Regions from separate parts of the Tardiphaga sp. 866_E4_N1_4 genome, predicted to be linked through region 3. Evidence: predicted binding sites of a transcription regulator. Region 3 holds the regulator's gene; each other region holds the start of a gene.
The links. The regulator LexA, encoded in region 3, represses DNA repair genes until DNA is damaged. The targets are predictions, from matches to a motif close to TGTTCNNNNTGTGTTCNG.
Positions count from the first base shown of each region.

Region 1: radA (DNA repair protein RadA) is a predicted target of LexA. The motif match lies at 2,077-2,094, and genes of this name have one in related genera.
Region 2: AB8B20_RS17945 (helicase-related protein) is a predicted target of LexA. The motif match lies at 2,889-2,906, and genes of this name have one in related genera.

Region 1 is NZ_CP197242.1:1,274,373-1,278,602, forward strand. It holds gene map (type I methionyl aminopeptidase) at 1-376, opposite strand, end outside; gene AB8B20_RS06380 (ParD-like family protein) at 373-585, opposite strand; gene AB8B20_RS06385 (hypothetical protein) at 745-1,104, opposite strand; gene AB8B20_RS06390 (hypothetical protein) at 1,381-1,647, opposite strand; gene radA (DNA repair protein RadA) at 2,120-3,580, shown strand; gene AB8B20_RS06400 (CvpA family protein) at 3,819-4,230, shown strand, end outside.
Region 2 is NZ_CP197242.1:3,676,599-3,680,828, forward strand. It holds gene AB8B20_RS17945 (helicase-related protein) at 1-2,807, opposite strand, end outside; gene AB8B20_RS17950 (DUF3108 domain-containing protein) at 3,324-4,230, opposite strand, start outside.
Region 3 is NZ_CP197242.1:399,863-404,092, forward strand. It holds gene AB8B20_RS02110 (ComEC/Rec2 family competence protein) at 1-2,074, shown strand, start outside; gene lexA (transcriptional repressor LexA) at 2,092-2,814, opposite strand; gene AB8B20_RS02120 (GNAT family N-acetyltransferase) at 3,118-3,687, opposite strand; gene AB8B20_RS02125 (Orn/Lys/Arg decarboxylase N-terminal domain-containing protein) at 3,709-4,230, opposite strand, start outside.

The DNA of each region.
Region 1 (4,230 bases), 870 kb from region 3:
TGGTCTCGACTAGCCTTTTGGCGGCCGGATTCACCTCGCCAACGAGATAGGTCTTGCTGGAATCCGCGATGTAGCCGTTCTTCTCGAGCGTGATATCGAAATTGACGATGTCGCCGTCGCGAAGCACGTGCGATTGAGATGGGACGCCGTGGCAGACCACATCGTTCACCGACGCATTCAACACGAAACCATAGCCATATTGGCCCTTGCTTGCGGGTCGGGCCTGGAGATCGTCGACGATGAACCGCTCGACCATTTCATTCACGTGAAGCGTCGATAGGCCGGCGAGCGAGCTGCGATCCAGCAGCCCGAAGACGGACGCCAGCAGCCGTCCGGATTCGGCCAGCAAGGCCAGTTCCTCAGGCCGCTTCGTCATGCTGCGCTGACAGCCAGTGGCCGAGCCGAAACGCCTGCAGAGCTAAGTTCACGCGCCATGATCTCGTTGAAGCTGAGCGTCGGATTGGTCTCGCACAGCATGCCAATCTTGATCCAATAGGCGGCCTGCGCATTGATCGAACGCAACGATACTGTGCTCGCTTTGCGCACCTGATCGTGCAGATCGTCATCGATATTCACGATACCCATCGGGGGCCTCATATATGATTCGTATATGAATCATATATTCCACGCATGCGAGAAAGCCAAGAGCGGTTTGTCCTGACTGCCTGCACCGCCCTCCCCAAACGCAAATCGGCCGCCCTGAGGCGGCCGATCGCAGTCCTGAAAATCTGAGCTATCCGCGGCTTAGTAGCCGTATCCGTAGCTTGAGCCGAAGCTGAAGCCGCGATTGCAGGTCGAGCAGCCCTGCTGCACCGGTGCGTAATAGACCTGCGCCGGAGCGACCATCTGGACACGCTGCTGCGTGGCGTATTGCGCCGGAATGCGCTCGTAATCGACGCGCGCAGGCGCGACCATCACGGTCTTCGGCACCATCACCGTCTCGTACTGCGCTGGCGTGCGGCGCGCGACGGTGCGACCGGGAGCGACCATCACCGTCTCTTCGACCGTGCGATACTGCGGCGGCACCACCTGCTGCTGATAGCAGGTCTGGCACGGCGGCGGTGTGTAGCAGTTATAGCAACCCGCCGAGGCAACACCGGGCATCGCCATTCCGGCGACAGTGGCGAACATCGCAGCAGCAATCAATTTCTTCATGATGAGACCCCGTGGCGAGCTTGTTTGAAATGAGTTCGTATCGCTCTGATGCGCGACACTCAGCCAAGCACCACCACCGGTCAACGCGGTCCTGATATTTACCTTGATGAACGTGCTTAAGATTTGATGACGGCAACATATGAGGATGCCAAGGCAGACACAGCTGCACTGCGCCTGGATTCACCGCAGAGCCCGACCTGAGATCAATCGGCCTCAGCAGCCAACCTAATAACCGTCGCGGGGCAGCCCGAAGAGTTGCTCGAACACACTCGGTTGGCGAACCACCCATTGGCCCGGTTCGCCCGTTCTCAGATCCCGCACATAACGCGGCGGCGCTTCCACATAGTAAAGCGGCGGCGGCGCGCGAATGCCGGTATCCATCGTGATGGGATAGCGCGCGGTGCCGGCGCGATAGCGCGCATCACGGTAGTCAGAGGCAAGTACCGGCGTCGCCAGCGTCGCTGCACCCAGCACGATTATCAAAATACGCACGGCACACCTCACGCTGACGTCACTGCGGTGAGGCTATCGGGCGGAGGTTAATGAAGGATTCGTCGCATGGCAGTTCCACGCGAGCTCCTGCGCGGAACAAATTGGACTCGCGAAGCGCTGGACTGCAGCTCAGCTGGTTGGTCAAGCAGCCTCGATTGCTCACCACTGCTTGCATCTGGATTCTGCTCGCGGCGCGTCTACCGAGCGTAAGCAATCGCCAAGTTGAACAGGACCACTGCAGAGGTTGCACCTCCGGCATCGCCGCGGCAAAGGCGATCCAGGCCGACATTGCCGACCAGTTCTCGCGCGTCGGAATTTTGGCAACCAAATAGACCTTGCCCATGTGCCGGTCAATGCGTCCCACCCGGCAAGGCTGGCGAACCCTTCGAGAAGAAACTTGCAAATGCCCCGTTCAACCGCGTAGACCAAGAGAACAAACCAAAAACACCCACAGCCGCGATTCCCTCCACCAATGGCCAAAAACCTCCTCTCCTTCGTCTGCCAGAATTGCGGTGCCGCCTATAACAAGTGGCAGGGCAAGTGCGACGCCTGCGGCGAGTGGAATTCGCTGGCCGAGGAGGACACCACCGGCGTCACCACGATTCCGGTCAGCGCGCGCTCCAAGCGCAAGGGGCGCACCTTCAATCTCGAAAGCCTGACCGGCCAGAGCAACGATGCGCCGCGCATTGCCTCGGGGATGGGCGAGCTCGACCGCGTCACGGGCGGCGGTTTCGTGCGCGGCTCGGTGCTCTTGATCGGCGGCGATCCCGGCATCGGTAAATCGACCTTGCTGACGCAGGCCACCAGCCTGATGGCGCGGGCCGGCCATCGCGTGGTTTACATCTCCGGCGAAGAAGCCGTGGCACAGGTGCGGCTGCGCGCGTCGCGGTTGGGCCTTGCAGACGCCTCGGTGCAGCTCGCGTCCGAGACCTCGGTCGAAGATATCATCGCCACGCTGTCCGAAGGCACGGTGCCGCGGCTGATCGTGATCGACTCGATCCAGACCATGTGGACCGACACCGTGGAATCCGCGCCGGGCACCGTGACCCAGGTCCGCGCCTCGGCGCAGGCGCTCATTCGCTTTGCCAAGAAATCCGGCGCCACCATCATCCTGGTCGGCCATGTCACCAAGGACGGCCAGATCGCCGGGCCCCGTGTGGTCGAGCATATGGTCGATGCCGTGATGTCCTTCGAGGGCGAAGGCTCGCAGCAGTTCCGCATCCTGCGCGCAGTGAAGAACCGCTTCGGCCCCACCGACGAGATCGGCGTGTTCGAGATGACCGGTCTCGGCCTGCGCGAGGTCTCCAACCCGTCCGAGCTGTTCCTGTCCGATCGCGATCTCGGCTCGCCGGGCACCGCCGTCTTCGCCGGCATGGAGGGCACCCGCCCGGTGCTGGTGGAACTGCAGGCTCTGGTTGCGCCGACCACACTGGGCACCCCCCGCCGCGCCGTGGTGGGCTGGGATTCATCCCGGCTGTCCATGGTGCTGGCCGTGCTGGAGGCCCATTGCGGGGTCAAGCTGTCGGGCTACGACGTCTATTTCAATGTCGCCGGCGGATTGCGCATCAACGAGCCCGCCGCCGACATGGCCGCGGCCGCAGCACTTGTGTCGTCGCTCTGCAATGCCCCGCTACCCACCGACGCGGTCTATTTCGGCGAAATCTCGCTGTCCGGCGCAGTGCGCCCGGTGGCGCAGACCTCGGCGCGGCTAAAAGAGGCGGCAAAACTCGGCTTCGGCCGCGCAGTGCTGCCGGAATCGGCGCGCGGCGACCCCGGCGGCGACGCCGGACTGTCGCTGAATACCATCGGCGGCCTGACCTCGCTGGTCGCCGATATCGCTGCGCGCGGCGTCAAACCCACGCGCGACAACAGCAAAAGCACAGATACCGAGAAAAATACCGTACCGGCGCGATTCAAGCGCCAGGACGGCTGACAGCGACGTGACCTGCGCTGCCGCGGCCGCTATAGAATGCGCGCGCGACAGACTGCGCAGATGTGCAACACGCTCCGTTAAGGCACTCTGCCGAAAGCGGAACAATGGTGTGATCAGGTGTGCTCTTGCGGCCGATAGCGGTTTTCCGGCCTTGCGAGACGTGCCATATCACCGTCACCTGAAGCGGCAGCCTGTGCCGATTCGCGGTTTCTGATTCACGAGCGGACCTAACCAGCCGATGCCGATCACGATTCTCGACCTTGTCCTGCTCGGCGTCATGCTGATCTCCGGCCTGCTGGCCATGGTCCGCGGCTTCATGCGCGAGATCCTGTCGATCGCGGCCTGGGGCGCAGCGGCGCTGGTCACGCTATTTGCTTTCCAGAAGCTGCTCCCGACCGCTAAAACTTATTTCAACAACGATACCGTCGCCAGCATCGTGGTGGTGGCCGGCGTGTTCATCGGCACGCTGATCGTGGTCTCGATCATCACCGTCCGCATCTCCGACATGATCCTGGATTCGCGCATCGGCGCGCTGGACCGCACGCTCGGCTTCCTGTTCGGCCTCGCCCGCGGCCTCCTGATCGTGGTCGTCGCCTTCCTGTTCTTCTCATGGCTGGTCCCGGACAAGCAGCGTCCGGACTGGGTCACGG
Region 2 (4,230 bases), 3.3 Mb from region 3:
TGCGCTTCGACGGAAGCCGTCTCTTCAACAGGCGCCGCTTCAGCCGCGGCACTGGGCACCAGTGCGACTTCAGGCAACAGCGATGCCGACGGCACGGCTGCAGCTTCCTCGGCCGGGGCCGCTTCGGTCGCAATCTCGGCAGGTGCGACATCCGCAGCCGCGATCTCAGCCGTCTCGGCCGCTTCAGCGGCAGCCTCGACCGCAATGACATTGTCCTCACCGGGCTTGTCGGACTCGGCAAGTCCCACCAATGCGTCGGGCTGATCGCCCGTGTTGTCGTCTGCCTGGGCCTCAATCGGCGTCGTCGCAGCGACCGGCTTCGGCGGTGCCGGCGGCAGCGGCGCCTTCTTCTCCATGCGATAGCCCAGGGCACGCAGGATCGAGGCGAAATCTTCGCCGGCCGAGCCGGTGAGCGAGGTCATCGCCTGCGTCACCACGAAGTGGCGGCCATCAAAGGCACCGGCGGGCTTCTCGCCCGGTGACGCTTCGCGCCACGCCAATGCAGGACGGATCAGATCGGCCAGACGTTCCAGAATATCGACGCGCACGGCGCGCTCGCCGCACTGGCGATAGCCCAGCACACGATAGGCATCGCGATCGAGCAGCTTGTCGACCGGGAAGGATGTACGGCCCGAGCCTGCGAGATGCTGTGCGCTCGACAGTGCCGACATGTCGACATTGTCCTGTTTCAACGCCCAGAGCAGCGCCGCGAGCGAACGCCCCGCTGGCTTCAGCAGGCCGGGAATATAGATGTGATAGGCGCCGAACCTGACGCCGTATTTGCGCAAGGTCGCGCGCGATGGCTGATCGAGATCCTTCATCTCGGTCGCGATCTTCTGCCGCTCGAGCACGCCCAGCGCTTCAGTGAGCTGGAACGCGATGCCGCGTGCGATACCGGTGATGTCTTCGGCCTTGGTCAGATCGAACAGCGGCCCGAGCAGCTTCTCGATATGCGTCTTCAGCCAGAGATCGAGGCGGGCCTGCACCGCATCGCGCGGCGCGCCGGAGAGGCGCTCGTCGGCGATGATACGGAGACGGGGATGCAGCACGTCGTCGGCTGCAACCAGACGGGCCACCGCATCGCCAGTCCAGCGCATGGTGCCGTCGGAGGCGAGCACGAACTGATCGTCCGGCGCATTGCCGAGTTTCTCGGCGCGCGCGTCGATCTCGCCGGCCAGCGCCTTCAGCGCCGTGGCCTGCAAGGCCTTCGCATCCGAGCCAGCCTCGGCCGCATCGGGCAAAAATGTAAATCCGTCGAGACGGCCAATTACATGGCCCTCTACGATCACTTCGCCCGTCTTACCAATTTCAGTATTCAGCATCGTGTTTTCCCGCAAGCGGCGCATCAATACACTGGTACGACGATCAACGAAACGCTCAGTGAGCCTCTCATGAAGGGCATCTGACAGTTTATTTTCCAATTCGCGCGAAATTCCCTGCCAATGATCAGGATCTGAGAGCCAATCGGGACGATTTGCCACGAATGTCCAGGTCCGGATTTGCGCGATTCGGCCCGATAATGTGTCGATATCGCCATCGGTTCGGTCAGCTTGCGCGATTTGAGCGCCAAACCAGGCATCGGGGATGCGCCCACGCTGCATCAGGAAGTTGAAGATAGTGACTACCAGCTCTGCGTGTGCAGCGGGCGCGATGCGGCGGTAATCTGGAATCTGGCACGCATCCCACAGTTTCTCGACGGCGGCCTTGCCCTGGGCCATTTCGCGCACGTCGACGTCACGGACGGCATGATCGAGCACACGCAGGTCTTCGGCGATCGGCGCACGGGTCAGCGCCTCGTGGCGCGGCACCTCCGCCAATGACACCTGCAGCGAGGCGATGGAGGAGAAATCCAGCTTCGAATTGCGCCATTGCAGCACCTTCACCGGCTCGAAGATGTGGTTCTGCAGTTGATTGACGAGTTCGGGCTCGAACGGCTCGCAGCGGCCTGTGGTGCCGAAGGTACCGTTGCGTGTCGCGCGGCCGGCGCGGCCGGCGATCTGCGCGAATTCCGACGGCGTAAGGCGGCGGAATTGGTAGCCGTCATATTTGCGGTCACTGGCGAAGGCGACGTGGTCGACGTCGAGATTGAGGCCCATTCCGACCGCGTCGGTTGCCACTAGGTAGTCGACGTCACCGTTCTGGAACATCGCCACCTGCGCGTTGCGGGTGCGCGGCGACAGCGAGCCCAGCACCACCGCAGCGCCGCCGTGCTGGCGCTTGATGAGTTCGGCGATGGCATAAACTTCGTCGGCCGAAAACGCGACAATCGCTGTCCTGCGCGGCTGCCGCGTGATCTTGCGATCGCCGGCGAATTCCAGATGCGACAAGCGCGGCCGCGTCACGATGCTGGCGCCGGGGAGCAAACGCTCGATGATCGGGCGCATGGTGGCGGCGCCCAAAAGCAGCGTCTCGTCGCGGCCGCGGCGATGCAGGATGCGGTCGGTGAAGACGTGGCCGCGCTCGAGATCTGCCGCGATCTGGATCTCGTCGACGGCCAGAAACGACACGTCGAGATCCCGCGGCATCGCCTCGACGGTGGACACCCAGTAGCGCGGCTTGGCGGGCTTGATCTTCTCTTCGCCGGTGATCAGCGCCACGGCTTCGGGGCCGACGCGGTCCAAAATTTTATTATAGACCTCGCGCGCCAGCAGGCGCAGCGGCAGGCCGATGATGCCCGACGAATGCGCGAGCATGCGCTCGATGGCGAGATGGGTCTTGCCGGTATTGGTGGGGCCGAGCACCGCGGTGACGCCGGCGCCGGGGGCCCTGCCGTTGGACAGCGTGGGCGGAGAAGACAAAAAGGCCATGTTTTTCAGATATTTCCGCGTCGCCGACTGTCAAGGACGGAGACAGGTTACGACGCTTCAGAGCCGCGCTTTTTGATGGTTTGGAACGAGTCCGGAACGAAAGCGGCCCGAATCGGTGACTCGGCACCTCCCTGGCCGCATCACCCCAACATCTCGCGCTGACATTCTCCGAGACTGACTAGATCAAGTTTGTGACAGCGCAACAAGGGCCGACAAATCCCCGAAGTTATGAACAGCGCACGGACTCCGAACCGGCTTTGAGTCAAGCCGGGATCCTGCGCAAATCCTGCGGCGCGTTTGCGACGATGCTGCGATGGCGCACTTTGTCTTGCGGCAATCCTGCGGCAGCGTCCCGTCTCGGTCCCTCATGGTGAGGAGCGCGGCTTCGCGCGTCTCGAACCATGAGCTGGCGAGGCCAAGACCTGTCACCATCCTTCGAGACGCCGCGCAAGGGCGCGGCTCCTCAGGATGAGGCCGGTGTGTGGAGCCGCCTCCTTTAGAACTTGCCTCGTTCTCTCAGTTCGTCTTCGCCACGGCCTTGGCCGGCGCGGGGGTGGTGACGAATTCGGTGGCTTCCAGCATGGCGACGCCGAGCGGGGTCGGCACCACCATGCGATACGGCACCAGCACGCGGGTTCCGGCGATCGGCACCAGGGTCACTTCGATATTGCGCTGGGCGGCAAGATATTTGATGGCGGCGCGGTCGGGCACATAGCCGGCGATCGGCGTGAAATAGACGGCGCAGACGATGGCAGGTCCGCGATAGCCCTTCTCGGCCTTCACGCTTTCCATGCGCTTGTAGTCGAGCTTGAGATCGTAGCGCATGCGGCCGTCGAAGATCGACGCGCCGGTGCGGCACGAATCCGGCGTCAGCAATTCGCCGGTGCCGCCGACGCGCATCAGCGAGCCGGTCATCGGATCGATCACGTTGCGGCGATGCGCATCGGTGATCGGAATCTTCTCGGGATCGAGCGGCGGCTCCGGCTCGATGGAGAACTCCTTCACATAGCCCGGCGTGATCAGCATCTTGATCGTCTCGGACTTCTTCGCGGAGGTGGTGACGGCCTGATAATTCGACGGCACCAGCGCGCCCGCGACCACGCGGCCGGTGGACTGGCCGGAGCCCGAGCCGCCGGCAAATGCCTTCAGCAGACCGGCGGTGCCGCCACTGGCGGTCGCGGAATACTGGTCTTCATTGATGTCGATGGCCCACTGGCCCTTGCCCACCGCGATGCCGGCGAGGCTGGCTTCATATTTGGCCTCCAGCTTGCCGCCGGCCAACACCGCCTGGGCGGGGGCCTGAACCGGCACGGCGGCCGGGCTCTGGCCTTGAGCTTGGCCTTGCGTCTGGCTTTGGATCTGGCCTTGCACCTGCGCCGAGGCGTCCACCGGCAAAACCGGCAGCATCAGGCCCGCGGCGACG
Region 3 (4,230 bases):
GTATTTTGCCGCTGAGCATGAGCCGGTGGCCTGGGTTGCCGCTGCGACGGCTGGCCTTCTTTGCGTGGCTGCGTTTTTGCTGCGGCGACAACGATGGTTTCCCTTGATCTTGCTCATTGCGGCCATCGCGGCCGGCTTTGCGATGGGGGCCATGAAAACCGCGCGCGTGGCTCATGAGGTTCTGGCGAAGCCGCTCTATTCCGTCGCGCTTACCGGCTTCGTCGAAACGCACGAGGAACGGGAGCGCACGGATCGCTTCGTGCTGCGCGTTGCCACGATGGACAGCCCGCGCGCCGCACCGAAGCTCGCCCGTGTGCGGCTGTCGGTGAAGAAGGGCACGGCGCCTGTCGTCGGCAGCTTCGTCGAATTGAAGGCAAGGCTGCAGCCGCCGCTGTCGCCGCTCCGGCCAGGGAGTTACGACTTTGGCCGCGATCTGTATTTCCAGGGGATCGGCGCATCAGGCTTCGTGATGGGCGGCATTAAGGCGGTCGATCCGCCGATACAGCCGGGTGTGGCGCTACGCTATTCAGCGACCATGCAGGGTCTGCGCGACGCCATCGACGCGCGGATCCGCACCGTGCTCTCGGGCGATAGCCGCGCCATTGCCACGGCGCTGCTCACGGGCCGCCGCGATGCGATTTCGGCTGACGTCAATGATGCGATGTTCATCTCCGGCCTCGGTCATGTGTTGTCGATCTCTGGCTATCACATGGCCGTTGTCGCCGGCGTGGTGTTCTTTGCGATACGCGCACTGCTGGCACTGATCCCTGTCCTGACGGTGACATTCCCGATCAAGAAAGTCGCAGCGGCTGCGGCGTTATTCGCAGCACTGTTCTATTTGCTGCTGTCAGGTGCCGAAGTCGCGACACAGAGATCCTTTTTCATGACGGCCGTTGTGTTGATGGCAGTCATGGTCGATCGCCGGGCGGTGACGTTCCGTACGCTGGCGGTGGCAGCAATGGTTGTGCTGATCGTGGCGCCGGAAGCACTGGTGCATCCGAGTTTTCAGATGTCATTCGCGGCGACGCTGGGGCTGGTCGCATTGGTGCAGATAGGCATGCCCGCGCTGTTTGCCTCGCCCGATCATTCCGCGACCGCGCGCGTGGCGCTATGGGGCGGACGCGAGATCGCGATGCTCGTACTGGCTTCGCTGGTCGCGGGCCTTGCCACCACGCCCTATGCCGCATTTCATTTCCATCGCGTCACGCCTTATGGCGTCGTCGCCAATCTCCTGGCGATGCCGGTGGTCTCGGCACTGGTTATGCCGACGGGTATTCTCGGTTTGGTGGCCATGCCGTTTGGCTTTGACGGTGTGTTCTGGCGGCTGATGGATGTCGGCATCCAGTGGATGATTGTCGTCACGCAATGGGTGGCAGCCTTGCCCGGCGCCATCGGCCGGATGCCGGCCTTCGGGACGGGACCGCTGATATCAGCCAGTATCGGCATCATCGTGCTGGGATTGCTGCGCACGCCGTTGCGCCTCGCAGGGCTTGGTGTGCTTGCGCTCTCGATTGTCTGGGCGTTGCTGGTCAAGCAGCCGGATGTCCTGATTTCGGGTGACGGTCACAGCGTTGCGGTACGGGGCAGGGAGGGGCGCCTGCATATGATGCGCAGCGCCAAGGATGCGTTTCTCACGAAGGAGTGGCTTGCCGGTGATGCCGACGCCCGGCTGCCAACGGATGCCTCCCTCAGCCACGGTGTGTCCTGCGACCGCGACGGGTGCATCGCGGCGCTGGCCGATGGCGCTTTGGTGGCGCTGGTTTTACAGCCGGATGCATTCACAGATGATTGCGAGAAAGCGGCACTCATCATCACAACGAGACAATCGCCGAGGGATTGCAGGGCGCTGGTGATCGATCAGGATCGCTTGCAACGAAATGGTGCGGTGAGCCTGCAGCGAACCGCGAACGGCTTTACCATCGATGCCGTGCGCCCGCGTGGCCTGGACCGCCCGTGGTCGCGCGCCATCCCCGATGAGCCCCAGCACGATCTGATCCAGAACAGTCGCACGCCACAAAACCGGCCGGTGGATGCGACGCCGGCGGAAACCGATCTTCAACCCGAAGATCAGTAATCCGCCGAGGCGCAATCTCAGTAGCGGCGATACAGGCCGATCAGCTTGCCCTGAATGCGCACCCGGTTGGGCGGCAGGATGCGGACCTCGTAGGCGTCGTTGGCGGGCTCCAGCGCGATCGACGCGCCGCGGCGGCGGAAGCGCTTCAACGTGGCTTCCTCGTCGTCGATCAGGGCCACCACGATGTCGCCGGTGTCGGCGCTCTCGTTGCGCTGGATCAGCACGGTATCGCCATCGAGAATGCCGGCGTCCTGCATGGAATCGCCGCGCACTTCGAGCGCGTAATGTTCGCCGGAGCCGAGCATGTCCGCGGGCATGCTGATGGTGTGGCTGCGGGTCTGCAGCGCCTCGATCGGCGTACCTGCCGCGATCCGGCCCATGACCGGGATAGCAACCGTGCGGCCATTGTCATCATCGCCGCTGTTGCTGGCGATGCTGGCGGCCGAACGCACCTTGCCAAGCGTGCCTTCGATGACGCTGGGCGTGAAGCCGCGGCGCCCGGTGCCGCCGGTGACCGGCGCGCCGAGCTCTGGCAGCTTGATGACTTCGATGGCACGGGCGCGGTTGGGCAGACGGCGTATGAAGCCGCGTTCTTCCAGCGCCGTGATCAGACGATGGATGCCGGACTTCGAGCGCAGGTCGAGCGCATCCTTCATCTCGTCGAAGGAGGGCGGGACGCCGGCTTCCTTCAGCCGTTGATCGATGAATCGCAGGAGTTCGTATTGTTTGCGCGTGAGCATCTGAAGCCATCCTCAGTTGACGGTGTCGGCCGCCGCGTGCGTTTCAAAGGGCCTTCGAACAGTGAGCCTCAATCCTGAGACGATCGTTCGAAGATCGGTTGCGCGAGTTCGGGCACTCTCAAACTACTCAAAGCCACAGAATCTCGAAACAAATCATGAACGAACACTATATGTTCCATATGTGTTCTGCAATGCTTAATTTGCCGTCAACAGAACGCACGTTGAGCGAGGTTTTGAGGAGGCTGTTCCTCACCAGTCGTCGATCCTCGACGGACATGGAAAATGCTTCCGCGGTCGCTTGGGCTACGCGGACGTCATGCGCCCAATGGGCGGCGGCGGAGTCGTGGAGCCGGTCGCCAGCGAGCGCTGAACCATGATCGTGTCGGCCCAGCGGCCCGAGCGATAGGCGACGCCGGGCAGCAAGCCGACGCGGGCAAAGCCGAAGCTCTCATGCAAGCCGAGCGAGGCCGTGTTGTCGGCATCGATATAGCCGATGATCTGCCGGAAGCCGGCCGCCGCGCACACGTCGATGAGTTCGCGCATCAACAGCCGGCCGATGCCCCGGCCGACATGTCCGTGGTGGATATAGATCGAATGCTTGACCGTGTAGCGATAGGCCGGTCGCTTGCGGAACAGCACCACATAGGCATAGCCGACGACCTCGCCGCCTTGCGTGGCGACGAGGTGCGGGAACCGTTTGCTGCGCAGGTTCTTACGCCGGTCTCTGAGATCGTCAGGCTGCGGCGTGTCGGCGTCGCTGACGCCTTCCTCGACGCCTTGCCGGATGTGCCGGCGATAGATCGCCAGCATGGCATCGACGTCGGTGTCGCGTGATGGTCGGATGACGACCGGCTGTTCGAGTTCCGTTGGCAAATCAGGCTCCTTACGTGCTCCCTATTCGGAGACCACGTAAGTGTAAAGTCGGATCCGGCCATTGGCGTCGACCTTGCGGTAGATGCCCTGGATTTCGACGTCGAAGCCCGGGAAGGTGTTGAAGCAGGTCTCGAACATCCTGAGATAATCGATCATCGGCTTTGACCGTTCAGTGAGCCGTTCTCCGGGGACGATCGTGGCGATGCCGGGCGGGTAGACCACGAACGGCGTCGTCGCGACGCGCCCGAAGATCTCATCGATCGGGAGGTAATCGACGTCGTTGCGCACCAGACAGCGCGCAGCATCATGGGGCGACATGGCGATCTCCGGCAGATGGTCAGCGGAGAATTGCCTGGTCTGAAGTTCGCTCACATTGGCCTCGCGGAAGAACCGCTGCATGTCGCCGCACAGATCGCGCAGGCGTATGCCCGCATAACGCGCCGGCCTGCGCCTGGCGAATTCGGGGATGACGTCTTCCAGCAGCGCGTTGTCGTCATGAAACTTCTTGAAGGCGACAAGGCCCGATATCAGCGTGCCGGCCTT